One region of the Halomonas bluephagenesis genome, then DNA from elsewhere that is predicted to be linked to it. Evidence: predicted binding sites of a transcription regulator. Region 1 holds the regulator's gene; the other holds the start of a gene.

Region 1 (5,356 bases):
AGAAGCAGCACCGATAAAAACACTTTATGCCCATCACTTAGCCAAAAGCTATAAGCGCCGCCGCGTGGTTAAGGATATTAACCTAGAGATCTCTCAAGGCAGCGTGGTAGGCCTGCTAGGCCCCAACGGCGCAGGCAAAACGACATCGTTTTATATGATTGTCGGTTTGGTGAAATCTGATGCGGGAAAAGTAGGCATTGATGGGCTTGATTTAACACATGCCCCCATGCACGAACGCGCGATGGCAGGTATTGGGTACTTACCCCAGGAAGCCTCTATTTTTCGTAAACTTTCCGTCGCCGACAACATTATGGCAATCCTGGAAACCCGCAAAGAGCTCGACCGTAGCGCCAGGGAGCAGCGCCTTGAGTCACTACTGGAAGATTTTCACATCACCCACATCCGTGACAATTTAGGCATGAGTCTTTCAGGCGGAGAGCGTAGGCGTGTTGAGATTGCCCGCTCTCTTGCGACAGAGCCTGCCTTTATCTTGCTTGATGAGCCGTTTGCCGGCGTTGACCCGATCTCAGTGGGCGATATTAAAACGATAATCCGAGCACTTAAAAAACGCCATATCGGGGTATTGATTACTGACCACAACGTACGGGAAACACTGGATATTTGCGATATTGCCTACATTGTAGGTGACGGCCATATCATCGCCAGCGGCCCTCCCCAGGAAATCCTCAATAACCAAAGGGTAAGAGACGTTTATTTGGGGGCTGATTTCCGCCTGTAAACAGTCACCTGCAGCAAAAATAGTGCTAGTGGCATACTTATTGCACTTGCACCAAACCATAACTCGCACTAGGGTGGAGCTTTCTGATTAACGAGTGGTTCTCAGATGGTCATGAAAGCTTCTCTTCAATTGCGTATCGGTACACAGCTGACCATGACACCTCAGCTGCAGCAGGCCATTGCCCTGCTACAGCTATCAACACTGGACCTTCGTCAAGAAATTCAGCAAGCACTTGATGCCAATCCAATGCTTGAACAGGAAGATGAGTTCGGCGAACAGGCCGTTAGTGAACCCCAGGAAGCTGAGTGGTCCGAAAGCATTCCTAGCGAACTCTCTACTGACAGTGACTGGTCAGACACTTACCAAGATATAGGCAGCCATGGCACCAGCAGCGAGGGGCCTGACTTTGAGCGTCAAGCCGCTGGCCAAAGCTTACATGGTCACTTACTTTGGCAACTCGCCATGACGGACTTCTCACCTCGCGACCATGCCATCGCTGAAAGCCTCATCGATGCGCTGGACGCCAACGGCTATCTGACCCAGCCTCTCAACGACATTCGCGAAGGACTTAAAGCCCAAGGACATGAAGGCCTTAGCCAGCGTGAAGTTGAAACAACCCTGCTTCGTCTTCAACAGTTTGAGCCCACCGGCGTGTTTGCTCGCGACCTGCGGGAATGCTTAATGCTGCAGCTCGCTTCACTGCCTGAAGATACACCGCTGCTTATGCCAGCCAAGCGTCTAGTACGTCAATTTCTTGAAGCGCTCGGTAAAGATGATGTGCGTTTGTTAAAGCGACGCTTAAGCCTGGATGATGATCAGCTCGATGACGTAATCCGCTTGATCCGCAGCCTTGATCCTCGGCCAGGAAGCGCCTTTGGCGATACAGATGACAGCTATGTGACACCAGACTTAGTGGTACGACACGATAACGAGGGATGGCACCTGGAGCTAAATCCGGAGGCATTGCCACGGCTGCGCATTCAACCTGACTACGCAAGCCTCATTAAACGGGCTGACAAGAGCCAAGATAACCAGTTTTTAAAAGAGCATCTCCAGGAAGCACGCTGGCTTATCAAGAGCCTTTCAAGCCGAAACGATACACTACTGCGGGTTGGTCGAGAAATCATAGCTCGCCAGATAGGCTTTCTGGAACATGGCGAAGAAGCCATGAAACCGCTGATATTAGCCGATATCGCGGACGCTGTGGAAATGCATGAATCCACTATTTCCAGGGTCACCACACAGAAATATATCCATACCCCGCGCGGGGTATTCGAACTCAAATACTTCTTTTCAAGCCAAGTCAGTGGCCAGGACGGCGGTGACAGTCACTCCAGCACCGCCATCCGGGCTCGAATCAAAAAACTGGTGCAAGATGAACCGCCCGGGAAACCTCTTTCAGACAGCCGCCTCGTGTCGCTATTGGAAGAGGGTGGCATTAATGTGGCAAGGCGAACGGTGGCCAAATATCGCGAGTCAATGGGTATACCCTCTTCAAGCGAACGCCGCCGTTTACGCTAATAAAACAGTGCTAACGAACAAAGTCTGTCTAAGGGCTTTGCAATAGCGCAAAAAGGGTTACAATCGAAGAACAGTCCGATGGATAAGGAGCACGTCAATGCAAGTAAATATCACTGGTCATCACGTAGATCTGACTGACGCCTTGCGTGACTATGTAAATGAGAAGCTGGAACGCGTTGAGCGCCATTACGACAACATCACCACCGTACAAGTGACCTTATCTGTTGAAAAGGAGCGTCAGCAAGCTGCCTGCACCCTGCATGCTGCAGGTGCTGATTTACACGCAGAAGCATTAGACAATGATATGTACGCTGCGATTGATGCACTAGCGGATAAAATCGATCGTCAACTCGTTAAACATAAGGAAAAAGCACAAGCTCGCGCCCAAGGCGCAGGCGTGCGTTAACTCAATGACGTTGGAAACCATTCTTCCCCCGGAGCGCGTGCTGTATGACGTCCCCGGGGGTAGCAAAAAAAGGGTGCTGGAATTTTTCAGCACCTTTATTGCGCAAAATACGCCTAGCCTAGATAGCCAAGAAGTCTTCAGCCGCCTCATTGGTCGTGAGCGCCTGGGTAGCACTGGAATAGGCAACGGCGTTGCCATTCCTCACGCACGCAGCCCTCACTGCAGCTCACCCATCGCTAGTTTTTTAAAGCTAACTGAGCCTGTGGATTTCGATGCTATTGATGGCGATCCCGTCGACCTTGTATTTGTCCTTTTAGTACCCGAAGAGGCGGATGACACTCACTTAGCTTTATTGGGGCAAGTGGCGTCTATTATGAACAGCGTTGACACACGTCAGCAGCTTCGCAGAGCGGCTAGCCAACGCGAACTTTTGGACCTTATAACAGCTAAAATTCGCGAACAGCCTGTTACCTAAATGGTCCACCGCTAAGCACTGCTTGTTAGCCCAACGTTTATCTCCATTTTTATTGGCATGCCAAGAGAAACTCTATGCAATTGGTGATCATTAGCGGCCGTTCAGGGTCCGGTAAATCTATCGCCTTACAAGCGTTAGAAGATCTTGGCTATTATGCCATCGATAATTTGCCCGCTATGCTGCTCGGCTCGCTGGTGGATGAACTGCGTGAGCAAGGGGAACGCCCCCAACTAGCGGTTAGTATCGATGCACGCAATCTACCAGCTGCACTAAAGCAGCTGCCAGCAATGCTTGAATCGTTGCGTCAGAAAAGCATTCATTTTCAAGTTATCTATCTAACCACCGATGCGCGAATTCTTCTTGAGCGCTACTCTGCCACGCGCCGACGTCACCCGCTGACGCGCGATAGCGACATGACGCTTGAAGAGGCCATTAATAAAGAAGAAGAAACTCTGCTCGACATCCGTGATCTCGCTGACCTAATGATCGACACATCTCGCCTGTCGGTTCACGATCTGCGCCGCCGGATAACCGACCAGGTTGCCCAAAAGCGTGAGGATAGATTAACCCTAACACTAGAATCATTTGGCTATAAACGCGGTGTCCCGCTTGACGCTGATTTAGTCTTTGACGTGCGCTGCCTGCCAAACCCGTACTGGGATCCAACGCTGCGCCAATACACTGGGCGTGACGCCAATATCATTACTTTTCTGAAGGGCTATCCCGTCGTGGAAGAGATGAGCAATGATATCCAGACATGGTTGGAGAAGTGGCTGCCTGCCTACCAAAATAGCCAACGCAGTTATATGACCATTGCGATCGGCTGTACCGGCGGACAACACCGCTCTGTCTATATGGTGGAACAATTGGCGCAAATGCTGGTTAAACAAGCGGGAGAAATCCAACTCCGTCATCGTGAGCTAGGCCTGCATTACACCCTCAGTGAACAGCAGCCATTCACATCCTCGCCTTCAACAAACGCAAAATAAGCACAGCGACTAACCAACGCCTTTTCTTCACGACTCCACTCGGCAAAAAGGAACCAGAGTGCCAGAAAGAACGTTAACACTCACTAATAAGCGCGGCCTTCATGCCCGCGCAGCGACTAAGCTCGTCAAGTGTGGCCAACAGTTTTCGGCTAATATTCACATTTACAAACAACAGCAAATGGCAGATGCGGCCAACATCATGTCGCTACTGATGTTGGCCGCTCCCTGTGGCACTGAACTGAGAGTCCATGCCGAAGGAGACGACGCCGAACAAGCACTAGAGGCTATAGAAGCATTGTTCGACGCACGATTTGACGAAGACCACTAACGTTAGGCAGCAACTGCCATAAGTTATTACGCAAAGTTGCTAACTGAGCTATTAGCTCGATTGTTAGCTACCAGCGACGGTCATCGCGTCAATTAGCCAGCTGCCCGTGTGAATACTGCCACGGGTATCGATGTCATCACCGACAGCCACCAAGCCTGCAAACATGCTATTCAAATTACTGGCAATGGTGAATTCTTCGATAGGGTACTGTACTTCACCATTTTCCACCCAGAAGCCTGCAGCGCCTCGCGAATAGTCACCCGTAACACCGTTAACGCCCTGCCCCATCAGCTCAGTCACCCAAATGCCACGCCCCATCTGCTTCAACAACTCATTTCGAGGTGTTAGCGGTGCTAACAAGCGTAAATTGCGCGCGCCCCCTGCATTACCTGTCGATTGCATTCCCAGGCGACGTGCACTGTAAGCAGACAGCATATAGCTGGCTACATTCCCCTGCTCGATAAAGCGATTATTGCGAGTCTGAACGCCCTCAGCATCAAACGGCGAGCTAGCCGTCGCTCCTACTTCCATGGGCCGCTCTTCCAACCCAAACCAGCTTGGGAATAGCGGGCTACCTAAGCGGTCACATAAGAAAGAGGCTTCGCGATAAAGCGCCCCGCCTGCCAACGCCCCCATTAAGTGACCTACCAAACCACTGGAAAGCGACGGGTCAAACAGCACAGGAAAGGTACCTGTTGGCGGCCGTTGAGCGCCCAACCGACGCAGAGTGCGTGACGCCGCTTCGCGACCAATATCCGCAGGATCCCGAAGCATGGCGGGGTTACGTGCCGAGGGATACTCATAATCGCGCTGCATACCCTTCTCATCTTGCGCAATCAGCATGCAGGAAAGCGAATGGCTACTTCCTTTCTGAGTGCCCAGGAAACCGTGGCTGTTA
Region 2 (5,356 bases), 1.9 Mb from region 1:
AATACGTGATCCACAACGTGGCCCACGCTTACGGCAAAACCGCTACCTTCATGCCGAAGCCGCTAGTAGGCGATAACGGTTCTGGTATGCACGTACACCAGTCGTTCTGGAAAGATGGCCAGAACCAGTTCGCGGGTGACGAGTACGCGGGTCTTTCTGAAATGGCGCTTTACTACATTGGCGGGGTTATCAAGCACGCCCGTGCTCTGAACGCCTTCACTAACGCGTCTACTAACTCGTATAAGCGTTTGGTACCAGGCTTTGAAGCGCCGGTAATGCTGGCCTACAGCGCTCGTAACCGTTCTGCTTCTATCCGTATTCCGTACACGGCTAGCCCGAAAGGCAAGCGTGTAGAAACGCGCTTCCCTGATCCGACGGCCAACCCGTACCTGGCGTTCTCTGCCTTGTTGATGGCCGGTATCGACGGTATTAAAAACAAGATTCATCCTGGCGATGCCATGGATAAAAACTTGTACGATTTGCCGCCAGAAGAAGGTAAGTCAGTACCAACCGTTGCTAACAGCCTAGACCAAGCGCTGGAAGCACTCGATGCAGACCGCGCGTTCTTGACAGAAGGTGGCGTGTTCACTGATGAAATGATCGATGCATACATCGACCTCAAGATGGAAGAAGTAGAGCGCATTCGCATGACTACTCACCCCATTGAGTTCGATATGTACTACAGCTGCTAAGAACGGTTGTTAAGAACCGCTGCTAAAATCACCTTTGCGGTGTGATTAGCCTGAAAACCCCGCTTCCGGCGGGGGTTTTTTATGGTAGCAAACTGAGAAGGTGTACCAGTAATGATGAGTGGTCTACGTTTGCAACACAAAATGTGTTTATCCACAGGGGCTGCGCTACTGCTGTGCCTGTGGGTAAGCGCTGCGCAGTCACAAACGGTGTACCGTGTGGTGGATGAGCAGGGTAACGTGACCTTTACCGATAACCCTGATCGCGGCGGTGAAACGATGACGCTGGCACCGTTGCCTAGCGTTTCCACGTCTCCAGTCGCGGCGTCACCGCGTCGCCAGGGTCATCCAGGGCAGCCGTTTATGCCCTATGACCATTTTGCAATAGAGGTTCCTCAGGCAGAGGCATCGCTTCGAAAAGACCACACCGCGGTGGTCGTAGACGTTGTTCCACCGCTTCGAGAAGATCATCGAATTCAATTGTTGGTGAACGGTGAGATAAGCCAGTCGGCGCTGCACAGCGACGCTTTTTGGCTTGCTGGCCTAACGACTGGCCAGCATCAGCTGCAAGCCGAGCTGCTAGACAGTGGAGGGCGTGTTCAGCACCGCACTGATCCGGTGAGTATTTTTATTGTTGATTAACTGCGTGCACTATAATGGTGCGTTAAGTGATGAGATGATCGCGCGGGCTGCGCTATAACGGCTCGCTACGCCCCCGCCCACTGCTCATTAGCCGTGCATATGGCCGTTTATGCTTAATTGGCGCGCTTTTTGCAGTTTCTCTTCTGAATGTTAACAACACTATCTTTTTAGAGCATCGTTTCAGGACACGCCATGTACCAGCGCTTACTTGAACATCTCACCACCGCAGTCTTGCTGCTAGACGGTGAACTCCGTGTTCGCTGGATGAACCCAGCAGCGGAAGCGTTGCTGGCAGTGAGTTTTAGCCGTGTGCAGGGCATTAGTTTAGATACGCTGTTAGGCGGTGATGAGAGTATTGATGATGTCCTCGCCAAAGCGCGAGATGCCTTTCATCCCTATACCCAGCGCGAAGCACGCATTACGCCGCTGAACAGCGAGGCATTAACGGTGGACTACACCGTAACGCCGCTCTCAGCCGATGAGCTGTTGTTAGAAGTAGAGCCCCGTGATCGGCTGATGCAGATTTCCCGCGAAGAAGCGCTAACCACCCGGCAAGAGACCATCAAAGTGCTGGCACGGGGGTTGGCCCATGAAGTTAAAAATCCTCTGGGGGGAATTCGTGGCGCCGCCCAGTTATTGGAGCGCGACCTGGATGACCCGGCACTGCGTGAGTTCACCCATATTATTGTGGAAGAGGTGGATCGGCTCAGAGATTTGGTTGACTCCATGTTAGGCCCTAATCGCATTGTCAAACATGAGCCAGTCAATATTCATAAGGTGTTGGAGCGGGTGCGAGCGCTGCTGATTGCCGAGCATCCGCATGTTGAGATTCGTCGTGATTATGACCCGAGTTTGCCGGACCTTTCTGGCGATGAATCTCAAATGATCCAAGCGTTGTTGAACGTGGCACGAAACGCGGTGCAGGCCATGAGTGATGCAGGTACACCCTCGCCGGAGCTGACACTTCGCACCCGCGCGCGCCGCCAATTTACGCTGGGTGCTGAACGTCACCGATTAGTTAGCGAGGGGGGGGTGATTGATAACGGCCCTGGCATACCTGAAACGTTACGTGAAACGCTTTTCTATCCCATGGTTTCTGGGCGCGCTGAAGGTAGCGGCCTAGGGCTATCGATTGCTCAATCGATTTTGCACCAACATCAAGGATTGATCGAATGCGACTCACGCCCTGGACATACCGAATTTCGTTTACTGATTCCATTGGTTGTTAATTTCACCGGAGAAGCGTCATGACTGAGGCGACACAAACCGATGTAGCACGAGTGGTTATTGTCGATGATGACCGCGCCATCCGTTGGGTATTAGAGCGGGCTTTAGCGCAGCCAGACCTGGATGTAGAGTGTATTGAACGTGCCGATACTGCGCTGGAGCGATTATTAGAAAATCCACCGGATGTACTGGTGACTGACATTCGTATGCCCGGTATTGATGGGCTGGATTTAATGTCGCGGGTACGTGACGCGCCCCCTGCCCTGCCTGTGATTGTGATGACCGCGCATTCGGACCTCGACAGCGCCGTGGCATCCTATCAAGGCGGTGCATTTGAATACTTGCCTAAACCCTTTGATGTGGACGAAGCGTTGGCGTTGGTACGCCGTGCGGTAGCACATGCCAGGGAGCGTCAACGCCCTGTCAGCGTGCCGGAAGGGTTGAGCGCAGAGATTATTGGTGAAGCGCCTGCCATGCAGGAAGTGTTTCGCGCCATCGGGCGGCTTTCCCACTCCCACATCACCGTGTTGATTAACGGTGAGTCTGGGACCGGTAAAGAGCGTGTTGCTCAGGCGCTGCATCAGCATAGCCCGCGGGCAGGTAAGCCGTTTATTGCGCTGAATATGGCGGCTATTCCCCGAGACTTGATTGAGTCCGAGCTGTTCGGCCATGAGAAAGGCGCGTTTACTGGGGCGGCACAACAGCGCCAAGGGCGCTTTGAGCAGGCTAACGGCGGGACGCTGTTTCTAGATGAAATTGGTGATATGCCCGCCGAAACGCAAACGCGCTTGCTACGCGTGTTAGCCGACGGTGAGTTCTATCGTGTGGGCGGCCATACTCCGGTAAAAGTCGATGTGCGTATTATTGCCGCTACCCACCAGAACCTTGAATCGTTAGTCGATGATGGGCGATTTCGGGAGGATTTGTTCCACCGTTTAAACGTAATTCGCGTTCATTTGCCGCGCCTGTCCGAGCGCCGGGAAGATATTCCGCGTTTAACGCGTCATTTCTTAGCGGAAGCAGCCAAAGAGTTGACCACAGATATCAAAGTGTTAACGCCCGAGGCAGAAGCGCACCTTACTCGTTTGCCCTGGCCGGGTAATGTTCGCCAATTAGAAAATATTTGCCGTTGGTTAACGGTAATGGCCTCCGGTCGCGAAATTCTCATTGAGGACTTACCCCCGGAACTGCGCTCTGTAGATGCTTCTGAAAGCAGCGTTCATGGCGACTGGCGTTCCGCTTTCAGGGATTGGGCGGACCACGCCCTGGCGGAAGGCCATACCCACTTATTGGAGGAAGCCGTGCCGGATTTTGAGCGTATTTTGATTGAAACTGCGCTGAAACATACCGGTGGCCGCAAAGGGAAAGCCGCAGAATTACTCGGTTGGGGGCGTAATACGCTGACCCGTAAATTAAAAACGCTGCTGCCTGCGCTGGCAGATGATGCCTAACCGGTCATTCTTTGAGCAAACAGCTTGGTAGCGACCAATCTGTTAGTGGTCACTCTGCTGGCAGCACAAAGACGGCATCGGCTAGTGCGGGATCGGGTGGTTCACAGGCTTCTGCTGACCAGGGAAGTAAGCTAAAAGTGTGTTCCACCCCCAGCCCATCAAGTTGATGTGGCACACCGTCGTGGTAAATCACATGGCCCAAGCCCATTAAGCCAACGGCCAATGAGCCCTGTGCGGCGGCGTTAGCAAGCCCTTCGGCCATGGCAACATCCCAGCTAAGTTGAGCCTGTAGAAAGCGTCTCAGCATGGCGGGGGCGTCGTCACCCATTGCATGCTGGTCAAAGATTTCTTTTAAACGCATTTCATAGCCAGCGCTTGGTGGTAACGGTGCAGGTATATGATGCCGCTGTTCGGCAGGCACGCTGGTGAAGTCTTCACGCGCTAAGCGCTGACGCAGTTCGGGAGTAATGTTCAGGGCGATCAGAGGAATCTGTTGAACACGAGCAAAATGGAAAATGGGTAAATAAAGGTCAGCATCAAATCCCCAGGTCTCTTCCCAGCGGGATTGTTCCAACAGCTCTTCTTCGGATAGCAAACCCGCAACCCAATCATCGAGTACTGATTGCGCTTCCCGGGGCAGCATTTCTAACCCGATGACCATATCGTCACGCAGCGCGTAAAGCCCCGCCAGGGTGTGCAGCTGCCAGCGGTGGTGATCAACGGCATCATGCTGTTCGCCCAGGAGGACAACCTGATGCTGCGTTGCTTGGGCTAAAATAGCGCTGTTAGAAACAGCATGTTGCGACTGCCACCACTGGCCGGGGAGGGGGCAACTAGCGTGGGCTGCCAAGGGGAGCCAGCTAAGTGCCACAGCAGCGATGAAGTGATGGCGCATGGGCGTTGTGTCCTAGCCTTCTTCTGCTTTAAGGCGGTTGATCTCAGCAAGAATAGCTTCTGCTTCTTCCGTCAGCGTGGCATTGGCCCTCATGTCACCATTGCGTGAAGCTTCCATTGCTGCCTGTAATTTACGTTCGTAATCCTGCTGGAGCTTTTTCTTGGGATCTCGTTTAAATAGTCCAAACATGAGCGCTCTCCTGTGTTTTGTACACTATTTGTATAGCTTTGTTTGGCGGATGTCGACTATTTGTTGTAACACTTTGTTAGCTGGAGGGCGTGTGCGATTCACGTTGTTCTAAAAATGCGGTTTTAAAAATACAGTTCTAAAAGATGTAACTTTTAAAGACACCGCTTTTAAAGACACCGCTCTAAAAATTGCTCGAAATCGGAAAGTATTGTATCGAGGCTGTTGTGAAGGCGATGGTCATCGTCAATCATGCGTAGCGAAAG

The links. The regulator sigma-54, encoded in region 1, starts transcription at its own class of promoters, with help from an activator protein. The targets are predictions, from matches to a motif close to TGGCACNNNNNTTGCTNT.
Region 2: a site for sigma-54 is predicted at 1,450-1,467, ahead of glnL (nitrogen regulation protein NR(II)). Genes of this name have one in related genera too.

What each region holds. Positions count from the first base shown of each region.
Region 1 is NZ_CP133631.1:392,809-398,164, forward strand. It holds gene lptB (LPS export ABC transporter ATP-binding protein) at 14-739, shown strand; gene REH51_RS01875 (RNA polymerase factor sigma-54) at 845-2,260, shown strand; gene hpf (ribosome hibernation-promoting factor, HPF/YfiA family) at 2,358-2,666, shown strand; gene ptsN (PTS IIA-like nitrogen regulatory protein PtsN) at 2,671-3,141, shown strand; gene rapZ (RNase adapter RapZ) at 3,216-4,130, shown strand; gene REH51_RS01895 (HPr family phosphocarrier protein) at 4,189-4,458, shown strand; gene pmbA (metalloprotease PmbA) at 4,522-5,356, opposite strand, start outside.
Region 2 is NZ_CP133631.1:2,289,037-2,294,392, forward strand. It holds gene glnA (glutamate--ammonia ligase) at 1-692, shown strand, start outside; gene REH51_RS10225 (DUF4124 domain-containing protein) at 804-1,331, shown strand; gene glnL (nitrogen regulation protein NR(II)) at 1,524-2,582, shown strand; gene glnG (nitrogen regulation protein NR(I)) at 2,579-4,009, shown strand; gene REH51_RS10240 (ChaN family lipoprotein) at 4,059-4,904, opposite strand; gene REH51_RS10245 (DUF6435 family protein) at 4,917-5,093, opposite strand; gene REH51_RS10250 (YqiA/YcfP family alpha/beta fold hydrolase) at 5,261-5,356, opposite strand, start outside.